One region of the Streptomyces sp. NPDC008125 genome, then DNA from elsewhere that is predicted to be linked to it. Evidence: predicted binding sites of a transcription regulator. Region 1 holds the regulator's gene; the other holds the start of a gene.
The links. Region 1 encodes HspR, which represses chaperone genes until heat shock. Its sites were predicted from a motif close to TTGAGNNNNNNNNNCTCAA; they were not measured.

Region 1 (7,137 bases):
ACCGCGATCGTCGAGCTGAAGGAGAAGCTCAAGGGCGAGGACACCGCCGAGATCCGTACGGCCACCGAGAAGGTCGCCGCCGTCTCCCAGAAGCTGGGCCAGGCGATGTACGCCAACACCCAGGCCGACGGTGCGGCCGCCGGTGAGCCCGGTGCGGAGCAGGCCCGTCCGGCCGACGACGACGTCGTCGACGCCGAGATCGTGGACGACGAGAAGGACAGCAAGGGCGGTGCGGCGTGACGGAGGAGACCCCGGGCTTCGAGGAGAAGCCCGACGTCCCCTCCGGCGCCACCGACGACGACGCCGAGCCGAAGGCCGCCTCCGAGGAGGCGGCCCCGGCCGGGGACGCTGACCAGACCGCAGGTCTGACCGCGCAGCTGGACCAGGTACGCACGGCGCTCGCCGAGCGCACCGCGGACCTCCAGCGGCTTCAGGCCGAGTACCAGAACTACCGTCGCCGCGTCGAGCGGGACCGGGTCACGGTGAAGGAGATCGCCTCGGCGAACCTCCTGACCGAGCTCCTCCCCGTCCTCGACGACGTCGGCCGGGCCCGCGAGCACGGTGAGCTCGTCGGCGGCTTCAAGTCGGTGGCCGACTCCCTGGAGTCGATCGTCACCAAGCTGGGTCTCCAGCAGTTCGGCGAGGAGGGCGAGCCCTTCGACCCGACGATCCACGAAGCCCTGATGCACAGCTACGCGCCGGACGTCACGGAGACGACCTGCGTGGCGATCCTGCAGCCGGGGTACCGCTTCGGGGAGCGCACCATCCGCCCCGCGCGGGTGGCCGTCGCGGAGCCGCAGCCGGGCGCCACGCCCGCCGCGGCGAAGGAGGAGAAGGCAGACGACGAGGAGAGCGGTGGAGCTACGGAGGTCTGACATCACGTCGGACCACCCGGTCGCACACCGACCGGCCGGGCGGCCGGCCCCAGGGCCGGCCGCCAGGGCCTTGTCCAGGAACCGGCGTCGACCGGGGAGCGACAGCGCACCCCGTGAGCCGGACATGTCGTACGCGAGAGGCCCACGGCCGATCGTCCGGAAGGAGGGACGTCGATGAGCACGAAGGACTTCGTCGAGAAGGACTACTACAAGGTCCTCGGCGTCCCGAAGGACGCCACCGACGCCGAGATCAAGAAGGCGTACCGGAAGCTCGCCCGCGAGTTCCACCCGGACGCCAACAAGAGCGACGCGAAGGCCGAGGAGCGCTTCAAGGAGATCTCCGAGGCGAACGACGTCCTCGGGGACCCCAAGCGGCGCAAGGAGTACGACGAGGCGCGCGCCCTCTTCGGCAACGGCGGGTTCCGGCCCGGTCCCGGTGCCGGGGGCGGTTTCCCCGGCGGCTTCGACCTGGGCGACCTCTTCGGAGGTGCCCAGGGCGGTCCCGGCCAGGGCGGCGGCGGATTCGGCGGCGGGGGCGGCCTCGGCGACGTGTTCGGCGGGCTGTTCAACCGCGGTGGCGGCGCCGCCGGTACCCGGGTGCAGCCGCGCCGGGGACAGGACATCGAGACCGAGGTGACGCTCAGCTTCACCGAGGCCGTCGACGGGGCCACGGTCCCGCTGCGGATGTCCAGCCAGGCACCCTGCAAGGCGTGCTCCGGCACCGGTGACAAGAACGGTACCCCGCGGGTCTGCCCGACCTGCGTCGGTACGGGGCAGGTCTCGCGCGGCAGCGGGGGTGGGTTCTCACTCACCGACCCGTGCGTGGACTGCAAGGGCCGCGGCCTGATCGCCGAGAACCCCTGTGAGGTCTGCAAGGGCAGCGGACGCGCCAAGTCCGCCCGCACCATGCAGGTCCGCATCCCGGCGGGCGTCTCCGACGGGCAGCGCATCCGGCTCCGCGGCAAGGGTGGCCAGGGCGAGCGCGGCGGTCCGGCCGGCGACCTCTACGTCGCCGTGCACGTCGACGCGCACCCGGTCTTCGGCCGCAAGGGCGACAACCTCACGGTCACCGTGCCCGTCACCTTCCCGGAGGCGGCGCTCGGCGGCGAGGTGAAGGTGCCCACGCTCGGTGGCCCTCCGGTCACCCTCAAGATCCCCGCCGGCACCCCGAACGGGCGTACGATGCGCGCCCGTGGCAAGGGCGCCGTGCGCAAGGACGGCACCCGGGGCGACCTGCTCGTCACCGTGGAGGTCGCGGTCCCCACCGAGCTGGGCGACGAAGCCAGAGAAGCGCTGGAGGCCTACCGCAAGGCGACCGCGGTCCAGGACCCGCGGGCCGACCTGTTCCAGGCCGCGAAGGGAGCTTGAGATGGACGGCCGCCGACGTAATCCGTACGAACTGAACGACGAGACCCCGGTGTACGTGATCTCGATCGCGGCCCAGCTCTCGGGCCTGCACCCGCAGACGCTCCGTCAGTACGACCGCCTCGGCCTGGTCTCCCCGGACCGCACGGCCGGCCGCGGACGGCGTTACTCGGCCCGTGACATCGAACTGCTCCGCAACGTCCAGCAGTTGTCGCAGGACGAGGGCATCAACCTGGCCGGCATCAAGCGCATCATCGAGCTGGAGAACCAGGTCGCCGCGCTCCAGCAGCGCGTCGTCGAGCTGAGTGACGCGGTGGACGGGGCGGCGGTCGCCATGCGGCAGGCCGAGGCCCAGGTGCACGCCTCGTACCGGCGCGACCTCGTGCCGTACCAGGACGTGCAGCAGACCAGTGCGCTGGTCGTCTGGCGGCCCAAGCGGCCGAAGGACTGACGCCGGACGGGCGCGTGCCGCCCGTCCCGTGCGTGCGGCCCGCCTTCCGGTGATCGTGGAAGGCGGGCCCTTCCGTCGTGCGGGGGTGCCGCGCGGTGCCGTGGCGGCCGTCAGCCGTCCTCGTTGAGGATGCCCGACTGGGCTATCAGGAAGCCGAGTTGGGCGCGGCTGCTGCTGCCGAGGGTGGCGGCGAGCTTGGCGATGTGCGCGCGGCAGGTGCGTACGTTCATCCCGAGCCGGCGTGCGATCGAGTCGTCCACGTGCCCCTCGACGAGGAGGTGGGCGATGGACCGCTGGACGGCGCTGATGCCGTCCGGCGTGGGCTCGTACCGGACCTCTTCCAGGAGCGGGGTGGCGCGGGTCCAGAACTTCTCGAAGACCGACGCGAGATAGGCGACCAGGCCCGGGTGGCGGAGTTCCAGCGCGACCTGGCGGTCGTCCTGGGCCGGGATGAAGGCCACGGTGCGGTCGAAGACGATGAGCCGCTCGATGAGCTCCTCGGACGTCCGGATCTCCACGTTCACGTCGGCGATGCGTTCGGCGTAGGCCAGCGTGCTGGGGCTGTAGCGGACCGTGTGCTGGTACAGCGTCCGCATCCGGATGCCGCGGTCCACCACGGAGAGGCCGCGCTCCAGCGCCTTGCCCAGCCGGTCCTCGTTCCGGCCGCCGCCGGGCTGGATGGTGAGGACCTCGGTGCGGCACTCCGCGGTGGCGATGTCCAGTGCGCCGTTGATACGGTTCACGCCCTCCAGCACGGTGATGGCGTGGGTGGCCGGCGGCCCCTGGGCGCTGATCTCCATGAAGGGCTGGAAGGACTGGGTGAGTCGGACCGAGTGCCGTCTGCGCTCCTGTATCTCGCGCTCCAGGGGGTTCACGTGCTGCGCGAGTGCGGTGGACGGCGGTACGGGCCGCAGCCAGTTCGGGTCGTCGGGATCGGCGTGCAGCAGGGCGAACTCCATGAGGCACGGCGCGGGTTCGACCTCGTCGCGCGCGATGCGTCCGGAGCGCAGTGCGCCCGAATAGAGACGCTTTCCGTCCTCACACAGTTCGGCGATCCCGTGAGGATGTGTCGTTTTTGTGTTGCTTGTGATCATTTCTCCACCCCCCAGGTTCCTGAACATGCAAGAACATGATGCATCGACTCTGTGGTGTTCACAGGGTCGCGTGAGACATCGTCTTAGGAGCGGGGGAGATGAATCCACAAGTGAGGACGAAGCCGATTATGGATAAGCGAATGCTTCGCTCGGTGCTTGCCGCCTCGTTCGTCGCGGCCTTGGGTTTCGGGCTGGTGGGCGCGGGCGACATCGGCTGGGACGGTGAGGCGGCTGCTGTCCCGGGGGACATTGGCTGGGACGACGAGGCTCAGAGGACGCCGGGTGACATCGGCTGGGACTCACTGAACAAGGTTCAGGGCGACATCGGCTGGGACTCGCTGGCCAAGGCGCAGGGCGACATCGGCTGGGACTCGTCGAACAAGACGCAGGGCGACATCGGCTGGGACTCGTTGAACGAGGTCCGGGGCGACATCGGCTGGGACTCGCTCGCCGCGGTCCGGGCCGACATCGGCTGGGACTCGTTGACCAAGGTCCAGGGTGACATCGGCTGGGACTCGCTTCCGGCCTCCGTAGACGCATGACCACCCCGCCGGACGACCGGATCTTCCGGCGTGAGATGGCCTCGGCCTATCGCTCGGGGTGGCACTTCGTCGATCTGCTCACCGCTCTGCCGGGCCCGGGTGACTCGTTGATGGTCACCCTGCTCGGTGAACCTGTAGTCGTCGTGATGGAGGAGGGCGAAGAGATTCGCGCCTACCGCTGTCTGCGCAGGCCACGTGGCGCCCCACAGCCCGTCCGCTGCGCGGTCAGGTACGGCATGATCTTCGTCAATCTGGACCAGCGCGACCATGAACTGTTCGACCCCGAGACCATTTCCGCCACCCCCCGAAGCGCTTGAGCGATTCCCCCGAAGTACAGCATCGCTCAAGTGCTGTCCCCCACACAGCGGCGCCACCGTGACCTGACACGGTGGCGCCGTTGTGCTTGCTCCGGGACGTTCCGGTCCCCGTCGGGCGCGTGATCAGGGCCGGCCCGAGCCGTGCCCGGCCCTTCCCGACGGGCGCGCTGCTCCGACGCACGTGGCTCAGGCGCGCGTCGCTCAGGCGCGGCCCAGTGCCCGGTCCAGGGCGATCTCGATCACGACGCGGGTCGGGTTGACCCTCGGTTCGCGTCCGTACCGCTCGGTGTGGCGGCGTTCGGCGTCCTCGACGACCTCCCGCTCCGTACGGATCGTCGCGAGGCCCTCCAGCGTCGCCCAGCGCGCGCGGTGCATCTGGCAGACCGCGACCCGTGCCCCCTCGGGCCCCGCCGCCCGGATGTGGGCGACCTTGCGGCTGGCGCCGTCGGTGATGATGCGGGCCAGCCCCGCCCCGGGGTCGTACGTCACGCAGACGGGCACCACGTGCGGGGTGCCGTCCGGGCGAAGGGTGGTCAGGGTGCAGAGGTGGTACTCGCGCCAGAAGGCGAGGTACTCGGGGCTGGGGTTGCGCACGTCGACGGCCATGGCCGAAGCGTATGAGCCGCCCCGCGACGTGTTCCCCCGCCCCGGCCGGGCCCGGTCCGCTCGATCAACAGCCTTGAGTGGAATAGACTCAACTTTGTGCACGTTGGTCGAAGCATGGGCCAGGTGGAGAGCCTGGACAAGTCGCGATCGTTGAGGAGGAGACAGCGCACGTGGACGCCGAGCTGACGAACAAGAGCAGGGACGCCCTCACCGCGGCCACCGGCAGGGCCGTGAAGGACGGACACCCCGATCTCACCCCCGCCCACCTGCTGCTCGCGCTGCTCGCGGGCGAGGACAACGAGAACATCATCGATCTGCTGGCCGCCGTGGAGGCCGACCAGGCCACCGTACGCACGGAGACCGAGCGGCTGCTCGGTGCGCTGCCCAGCGTCACCGGTTCCACCGTGGCACCGCCGCAGCCCAACCGCGAGCTGCTCGCCGTCGTCGAGGACGCCGCGCGCCGCGCGAAGGACCTCGGGGACGAGTACGTCTCCACCGAGCACCTGCTGATCGCGGTCGCCGAGAAGGGCGGCCGGGCCGGTGAGATCCTCGGGGCACAGGGGGCCGGTGCGAAGAAGCTGCTGGCCGCGTTCGAGAAGAGCAGGGGAGGGCGACGGGTGACCACACCCGACCCGGAGGGTCAGTACAAGGCCCTGGAGAAGTTCGGCACCGACTTCACGGCCGCGGCCCGTGAGGGCAAACTCGACCCGGTCATCGGCCGGGACCAGGAGATCCGCCGCGTCGTACAGGTGCTGTCGCGCCGTACGAAGAACAACCCGGTCCTCATCGGCGAACCCGGCGTCGGCAAGACCGCCGTCGTCGAGGGGCTCGCCCAGCGCATCGTCAAGGGCGACGTGCCCGAGTCGCTGCGCGACAAGCGGCTGGTCTCCCTCGACCTCGGGGCGATGGTCGCGGGTGCGAAGTACCGCGGCGAGTTCGAGGAACGGCTGAAGACCGTCCTCTCCGAGATCAAGGAGAGCGACGGCAAGGTCATCACCTTCATCGACGAGCTGCACACCGTCGTCGGCGCCGGAGCCGGCGGCGACTCCGCCATGGACGCGGGCAACATGCTCAAGCCCATGCTGGCCCGGGGCGAGCTGCGGATGGTCGGCGCGACCACGCTCGACGAGTACCGCGAGCGGATCGAGAAGGACCCCGCCCTGGAACGCCGCTTCCAGCAGGTGCTGGTCGCCGAGCCCAGCGTCGAGGACACCATCGCGATCCTGCGCGGACTCAAGGGGCGCTACGAAGCGCACCACAAGGTCTCCATCGCGGACGCCGCGCTGGTGGCCGCCGCGACCCTGTCCGACCGCTACATCACCTCCCGCTTCCTCCCGGACAAGGCGATCGACCTCGTGGACGAGGCCGCCTCCCGGCTGCGCATGGAGATCGACTCCTCGCCCGTCGAGATCGACGAGCTGCAGCGCGCCGTGGACCGCCTCCACATGGAGGAGCTGGCGCTGAAGAACGAGACCGACGCCGCCTCCCGGCAGCGGCTGGAGAAGCTCCGCCGCGACCTCGCCGACAAGGAGGAGGAGCTGCGCGGACTCACCGCCCGCTGGGAGAAGGAGAAGCAGGGCCTCAACCGGGTCGGTGAGCTGAAGGAACGCCTCGACGACCTGCGCGGCCAGGCCGAACGCGCCCAGCGCGACGGCGACTTCGACACCGCGTCCAAGCTTCTCTACGGCGAGATCCCCGGTCTGGAACGCGAGTTGGAGGAAGCCACCGAGGCCGAGCAGGTGGCGGCCGAGACGCCCAAGGAGACCCTGGTCAAGGACGAGGTCGGCTCCGACGACATCGCCGACGTGGTCGGTGCCTGGACGGGCATCCCGGCCGGCCGGCTGCTGGAGGGCGAGACGCAGAAGCTGCTGCGGATGGAGGAGGAGC
Region 2 (7,137 bases), on a different contig from region 1:
GCCCTGGACCGCGTACAGGCTCTGGCGAACGGCTGACACACCGCCGCACGCGGCGCACCCGCCCGCCCGGGGCCCCGGCGACGCACCCCGTCGCCGGGGCCTCGGCGGTCCGCCGGGCGCCACCCCACTATGAATCAGCTGTATACACGGTATGTATAGTCCGGGCTGCCGTACCGGACGTACGGCTGTACCGCGCCGTACCGACCGATGGATGGACCCACCGTGCTCAGAAGGACGCCGAAGCCCCGCACCTGGTCGTCCCCGGCCCTGGTGGCCGCGCTCGCCCTCACCCTGGGCGGCTGCTCCATGGCCACCACCGCCCCCGCCACGGCGCGCGACGAGGCGGCGGCCGACGCGAAGGGCGAACCGGCCCCGGTGGACTGCCGCGTGGCGAAGTGCATCGCGCTGACCTTCGACGCGGGCCCCGGTGAGGACACCCCGCACCTGCTGGACGTGCTCAAGGAGAAGAAGGTGCACGCGACCTTCTTCCTGCTGGGCAAGAACCACGTGCTCAAGCACCCCGACACCGTGCGGCGGATCGCGGACGAGGGGCACGAGGTGGCCAACCACACCTGGTCGCACGAGATCCTGACGGACAAGAAGCCGGACGAGATACGGGCCGAGCTGGAGAAGACCCAGGACGCCATAGCGGAGATCACCGGGAAGAAGCCCCGGCTGATGCGTCCGCCCCAGGGCCGTACCGACGACACCGTCTCGGAGATCAGCAAGGACCTGGGACTCTCCCAGATCCTGTGGAGCGCGACCGCCAAGGACTACTCGACCACCGACTCGGCGCTGATCGAGAAGCGCATCCTGGACCAGGCGGACCGCGACGGCATCATCCTGCTCCACGACATATACAAGGGGTCCGTGCCCGCCGTGCCGGGCATCATCGACGCCCTGCGGGAACGCGGCTACACCTTCGTGACCGTCCCCGAGCTGATGGCCCCCGCCGAGCCCGAGCCGGGCACGATCTACCGCCCCTGACCCGGGCACGCCCCGGCAGCGCACGGGAAACGGCCCGCCTCCCCGGGGACTCCGGGGAGGCGGGCCGTCCGTACCGGTCGCGCGGGCGACGGCACGTCCGTCACGCCGTGCCGCTCACGCCGCGGCCGGAACCTTCTCCTCCGCGCCCGCGGTGGCCGGGGCGAGGGCGATCTCCAGCACCTGGCGGACGTCGGTCACCGGGTGCACCTCCAGCTTCTCCAGGACCTCGGCCGGGACGTCGTCCAGGTCGGCTTCGTTCCGCTTGGGGATCACCACGGTGGTGATCCCGGCCCGGTGCGCCGCCAGCAGCTTCTGCTTCAGTCCGCCGATCGGCAGGACCCGCCCGGTCAGCGAGACCTCACCGGTCATCGCCACGTCCGTGCGGACCAGCCGTCCGGAGAGCAGCGAGGCCAGTGCCGTGGTCATGGTGATGCCGGCGCTCGGGCCGTCCTTCGGGACCGCGCCCGCCGGGAAGTGGATGTGGGTGCCCCGGTCCTTGAGATCGGCGACGGGCAGCTCCAGCTCCGCGCCGTGCGACCGCAGGAAGCTCAGCGCGATCTGCGCGGACTCCTTCATCACGTCGCCGAGCTGACCGGTCAGGGTCAGTCCGGATGCCCCGGTCTCCGGATCGGCCAGCGAGGCTTCGACGAAGAGCACGTCGCCGCCCGCACCGGTCACCGCGAGGCCGGTCGCCACACCCGGCACCGCCGTACGCCGCTCGGCCGGGTCCTGCGCGGACTCGGGCACATGGTGCGGCCGTCCGATCAGCCCACGCAGATCGGCGTCGGTGACCGTGAACGGCAGCTCGCGGTCGCCCAGTTCGTGCTGGGCCGCGACCTTCCGCAGCAGCCGGGCGACGGCCCGCTCCAGATTCCGTACGCCCGCCTCACGGGTGTACTCGCCGGCCAGCTTGCGCAGCGCCGACTCCTCCAGCGCGACCTCGTCCTTCTCCAGACCGGCCCGTTCCAGCTGGCGCGGGAGCAGGTGGTCGCGGGCGATGACGACCTTCTCGTCCTCGGTGTACCCGTCGAGCCTGACCAGCTCCATGCGGTCGAGCAGCGCCTCCGGGATGGCCTCCAGGACGTTGGCGGTGGCCAGGAAGACCACGTCGCTGAGGTCGAGCTCGACCTCCAGGTAGTGGTCGCGGAAGGTGTGGTTCTGCGCCGGGTCCAGCACTTCGAGCAGGGCGGCGGCCGGGTCGCCCCGGAAGTCGGAGCCGACCTTGTCGATCTCGTCGAGCAGCACGACCGGATTCAGTGATCCGGCCTCCTTGATCGCCCGGACGATGCGCCCCGGCAGCGCCCCGACGTACGTACGCCGGTGGCCCCGGATCTCCGCCTCGTCCCGGACACCGCCGAGCGCCACCCGGACGAACTTCCGCCCCATGGCGTGCGCGACGGACTCACCGAGCGAGGTCTTGCCGACCCCGGGAGGGCCGACGAGCGCCAGCACCGCACCGCCGCGCCGCCCGCCGACGACGCCGAGGCCGCGGTCGGCACGGCGCTTGCGGACCGCGAGGTACTCGGTGATGCGTTCCTTCACGTCCTCAAGACCGGCGTGCTCGGCGTCGAGGGTCGCCCGCGCGCCCCGGATGTCGTACGCGTCCTCGGTCCGCTCGTTCCAGGGCAGCTCCAGGACGGTGTCCAGCCAGGTCCGGATCCAGGCCCCCTCGGGGCTCTGGTCCGAGGAGCGCTCCAGCTTCTCGACCTCCTTGAGCGCGGCCTCGCGGACGTGCGCGGGCAGATCGGCGGCCTCGACGCGGGCGCGGTAGTCGTCGGACTCGTCCCCCGGGTCCCCGTTGAGCTCCGACAGCTCCTTGCGTACGGCGTCGAGCTGGCGACGCAGCAGGAACTCGCGCTGCTGCTTGTCGACGCCCTCCTGGACGTCCTTGGCGATGGACTCGGCCACGTCCTGCTCGGCGAGGTGCTCGCCGAGCCACTGCACGGCGAGCTTCAGCCGGGCGACGGGGTCCGTGGTCTCCAGCAGCTCCACCTTCTGCGCGGTGGTGAGGAAGGGGGAGTAACCGGAGTTGTCGGCGAGCGCGGAGACACCGTCGATCTGCTGCACCCGGTCGACGACCTGCCAGGCCCCCCGCTTCTTCAGCCAGCTGGTGGCGAGCGCCTTGTACTCCTTGACCAGCTCGGCGACGGCACCCGGCAGGGGGTCGGGCACCTGCTCGTCGATCCGGGTCGCCTCGACCCAGAGGGCCCGGCCGGGACCTGTCGTACCGGTGCCGATCCGTACCCGCGAGCGCGCCCGCACGATCGCTCCGGGGTCCCCGTCGGAGAGCCGCCCGATCTGCTCGACCGTGCCGAGGACGCCGGTCCCCGTGTATCTGCCGTCGATGCGCGGCACCAGCAGCACCTCGGGCTTGGCGCCCTCGGCGGCTGCGGCCTGCGCGGCCTCGACGGCGGCACGCGCCTCGCTGTCGGAAAGATCGAGTGGAACCACCATGCCGGGCAGCACGATTTCGTCGTCGAGCGGCAGCACGGGCAGGTCGAACGGGGTGGACGCCTTGGTGTCGGTAGCCATGATCTTCCCTTCGGCAGTCAAGTTGAGCTATGCACGCTCAATGCTTGTGAGCCGGGGAATGTTCCCCGGAGCGTGTTCGCTCTGAGCGATCGACGGATGACCGTCCCGCACAGCCCGGCGCAGCGGACACCCCGGCGGACACCCGGCGGCCGCCCCGCCGGAAACCTCTCTGGACTCGGCGAAGAAATCTGCAGTGGCGGCAGTAGACATTGCTTCATGCTGTGGCTAGGGTTTCTCTCGTAGCTGAGAGAGACAGCAGGGCCCGGCAGAGACGAACCGCCGGGCAGCGGTACGCAGGGCAGCAGTACGCACGACGGTGCGGTGGTGGAGTCCCGGAGCCAGGAGCGACGCGAGAAGGCGACGGGGCTGACGACCGGACCGGGCGGCCCGCAGTGATCAGGGGCCGCCGCGGACGTATCGCGGGAGCGGTACGCGCACACGGCCCACCGCCGGGTGGGCCAACCCGAGGGAAGAACGGAGGAACGGGCGTCATCACCATCGCCCGGGCGGGAACGACGGGCCCGGGTACCGCAGGACATCGACAGCGAGGTGGTCTCCGGTCAAGCACACGCGATCCCCGCACCCGCGGCCGTCCGCCGCGAGTCGGTGCGGAACAAGAAGGCCGGCAGGGTACTGAAGTCGGCAGATGGTGTAGCAGTTCCTTCGGGGCCCTGGTGCCGTACGGCACCAGGGCCCCTCCACGCGTTCCACGGAGAGGTGCGTATGACAGCACAGGACTCGAACGGCCGTCTTGACGACGACGACTATCCCGCTTTCACCATGGGCCGGGCCGCCGAGATGATCGGCGCCACCCAGGGCTTCCTCCGCTCCGTCGGCGAAGCCCGTCTCATCACCCCGCTCCGGTCCGAAGGCGGCCACCGTCGCTACTCCCGCTACCAGCTGCGCATCGCCGCGCGCGCCCGGGAACTCGTCGACCAGGGCACCCCCGTCGAGGCCGCCTGCCGCATCGTCATCCTCGAAGACCAGCTCGAAGAGGCCCAGCGGATCAACGCCGCATACCGCCGGGCCGCCGAAGCGCCCGGCTCGCCGCCCGCGCACTGAGGGAGCTCGCCCCGCCCGCCCCCTCGCCCGGGCCGCCCCCGCTCAGCCGGCGCCGCGCCGTACGCGCACGTCGGCGGGAGCGGGCGCGGCGCCCTCCCGGGCCTCCGCTCCCGGACGCCTCCGTGGACGACGGACGAAGCGCATCCCCGAAGAGCTGCGCCCCCGGTGGAGCAATATCTGTGCCCGCGGGGCGAGCTTTGAGTACATCGCGCACGAAGTGTTTTCGGCCGGGCAGGGGGAGTGGAATTACACATCGCCTGCCCACCACTACCGCATGCTATCGTCGAAGCAGTTGCCGTGGTCCTAAAATTTCGAGCACCCTCGTCGACATTTCCGACAGTAGGACGCCTTTCGCGTTTCCGGTCGTTTTCGGACGGGGCATCACCGCGGCAACCGGGCATCCGTGCAACTGCGGTTTCCGGCGTAATGCCCCAAGGAGATACGACATGGCGTCCGGCACCGTAAAATGGTTCAACGCGGCCAAGGGTTTCGGCTTCATCGAGCAGGAGGACGGCGGCCCCGACGTGTTCGCCCACTTCTCGAACATCGCTGCCGAGGGCTTCCGCGAGCTGCTCGAAGGCCAGCAGGTCACCTTCGACATCGCGCCCACCCAGAAGGGCCCCACGGCCGAGAACATCGTTCCCGTCCGATCGTGACGCGCCCGGTTTCCCTCTCCGCGAAGCACCGCCGTTTCACCGTCGCACCCGATTCACCGCAGGCCTGATCCGATTTCGCATTCCGTTCGGCGCATTCTCGGCATTCCCGTGGCGGATTTACCCCCGCTGCGGGAATTTCTTGATCGGCGCCGCGTCGAGGAAGGTTCCTCTTGGGCCCCGTACGTACGCGCAGACACTTCTCCCGCATGAGTCCCACCGACGCCGTCCAGCTTTCCGACGACGGCCCCCAGGAACCGCGGGTAGGCGACGACATGACCGTCGAAGTGGCCCTGTCGGTCATGACCAGTGCCCGCGTCGATCACCTGCTCGTCTGCGACAACGACGGGCTGTGCACCGGGATCGTCACCCTGGCACGGCTCGCCGCCGTACGGGAAGGGACCGCGTACACGGACCGGATCCGGTTGCGCGACCTTCTCGCCGACGAACGGGACGGCGCTCCGGGCCTGCTCGCCCTGGCCCACTGAGCCGACCCGCCCAGCACGACAGCACCCCACTCCTTCTCTTCTCTCTGTGAGGCATCATGCGCTGCGTCATCGCCCGCTTCCCGTTCGAGCTCACCAAGAGCGGGGTCCTGGAAGCCATGAAGGGCATCAAGCCGGAGCCGGCCGTCGGCGAGTGCGTGATCGTGGGCCGCCGCACCTACCCGGTCAAGCAGGTCGGCCAGGTCGTCACCCGGCAGGACCGCCGGGACTTCAGCGCCGGCGAGGTCCTGCGGGCCATGGCGCAGCTCGGCTTCACCTGCCCCGCGGTTCCCCGCGCGGCCGCGCCCGTGTCCGACTCGTTCCAGCACGCCTCCGAACTGCTCGGCGCTCCCGCAGCCGCCTGAGCCCAGGCGGACCCCGGCCCTGTCAGAAGTGCGTGGCGACCTCGAAGGCACGCCGCAACAGGGCCATGTCGTGCAGGTCGCGCGGGGTGGGTTCGTACCCCTGGTGGAAGTAGACCTGCTGCTCCGCCGAGAGGCACGGGACGCGCGTGCCCCCGATGGTGCCCGTCACGAAACTGGTGGCGGGGTACCGGAAGGGGCGGTCCGGTTCGGGCGACGCCTGTACGGCGGAACCGTCGGCGGCGAAGACCAGCGGGTGCAGGTCCAGCTCGCGGCCCGGCGAGGACGACCCGTCCCGCGAGGACGACCCGTCCCGCGAGGACGACCCGTCCCGCGAGGGTGAGGGCGACCCGTCCCGCGAGGGTGAGGGCGACCCGTCCGGCGAGGACGCGAGGACGAACCGTACGGGGCGCTGGTCGAGCCTCTCCACGAAGCCGGCGCCCGCCAGCGCGGCCAGCACGGCGGGCTCCTGGTCCAGGCGGTGCATCAGGTCGAGGTCGCGGTGGTCCCGGGTCTGCTCGCCGATCAGCGCGTCGATCCCCCAGCCTCCGCCGACCCATACGTCGGTCTCCGCCCGGCGCAACAGGGCCAGGACGGACAACACCTCTTCCGCCGTCATCACGGCGCGCCCTCCCTTTCCTCGGCCGGTCGGGTCCAGGGTGTGCCGTCCCAGCGCCAGGTGGTCAGCCGCGCGCGCCCGGGCAGTTCGGCGCGTCCGGTGGCCCAGAGCAGAGTGGGCCAGGGGTCCGTGGACTCCGGAGCGTCCGGGAAGAGCCTGGCGAGCACCCGCGAGCAGATGCCGGCGGGCGGGCTCCAGGCAAGACCGAGGCCCTGGGCCAGGTCGTGGGTGTGCACCAGGGTCTCCACGATCCCCATCGCGGCGAAGCCCTCGGGGTCGGACGCACCGTAGCCGTGGTGGGCGAGAGCCTGCGGGGGTTTTGTACGCACCATGGCGGTCAGCAGCGCACCGCTGGCCTCCAGCACCTGGAGCAGGCCGTCGGGACCGGCCTCGCGGTCCGCGTGGATCGCGTTGGCGGGGCCGCCGGGCCGCCGGCT

Region 2: lon (endopeptidase La) is a predicted target of HspR. The motif match lies at 3,542-3,560, and genes of this name have one in related genera.

What each region holds. Positions count from the first base shown of each region.
Region 1 is NZ_JBIBHR010000002.1:278,436-285,572, reverse strand. Features, by position in the region: gene dnaK (molecular chaperone DnaK) at 1-240, shown strand, start outside; gene grpE (nucleotide exchange factor GrpE) at 237-875, shown strand; gene dnaJ (molecular chaperone DnaJ) at 1,050-2,243, shown strand; gene ACFZAX_RS03970 (heat shock protein transcriptional repressor HspR) at 2,245-2,691, shown strand; gene ACFZAX_RS03965 (helix-turn-helix transcriptional regulator) at 2,802-3,785, opposite strand; gene ACFZAX_RS03960 (hypothetical protein) at 3,926-4,327, shown strand; gene ACFZAX_RS03955 ((2Fe-2S)-binding protein) at 4,324-4,644, shown strand; gene ACFZAX_RS03950 (pyridoxamine 5'-phosphate oxidase family protein) at 4,846-5,250, opposite strand; gene clpB (ATP-dependent chaperone ClpB) at 5,421-7,137, shown strand, end outside.
Region 2 is NZ_JBIBHR010000037.1:17,038-24,174, reverse strand. Features, by position in the region: gene ACFZAX_RS34360 (GH25 family lysozyme) at 1-36, shown strand, start outside; gene ACFZAX_RS34355 (polysaccharide deacetylase family protein) at 208-987, shown strand; gene lon (endopeptidase La) at 1,102-3,519, opposite strand; gene ACFZAX_RS34345 (MerR family transcriptional regulator) at 4,243-4,581, shown strand; gene ACFZAX_RS34340 (cold shock domain-containing protein) at 5,028-5,237, shown strand; gene ACFZAX_RS34335 (CBS domain-containing protein) at 5,444-5,722, shown strand; gene ACFZAX_RS34330 (SCO5918 family protein) at 5,779-6,084, shown strand; gene ACFZAX_RS34325 (nucleotidyltransferase domain-containing protein) at 6,107-6,700, opposite strand; gene ACFZAX_RS34320 (maleylpyruvate isomerase N-terminal domain-containing protein) at 6,700-7,137, opposite strand, start outside.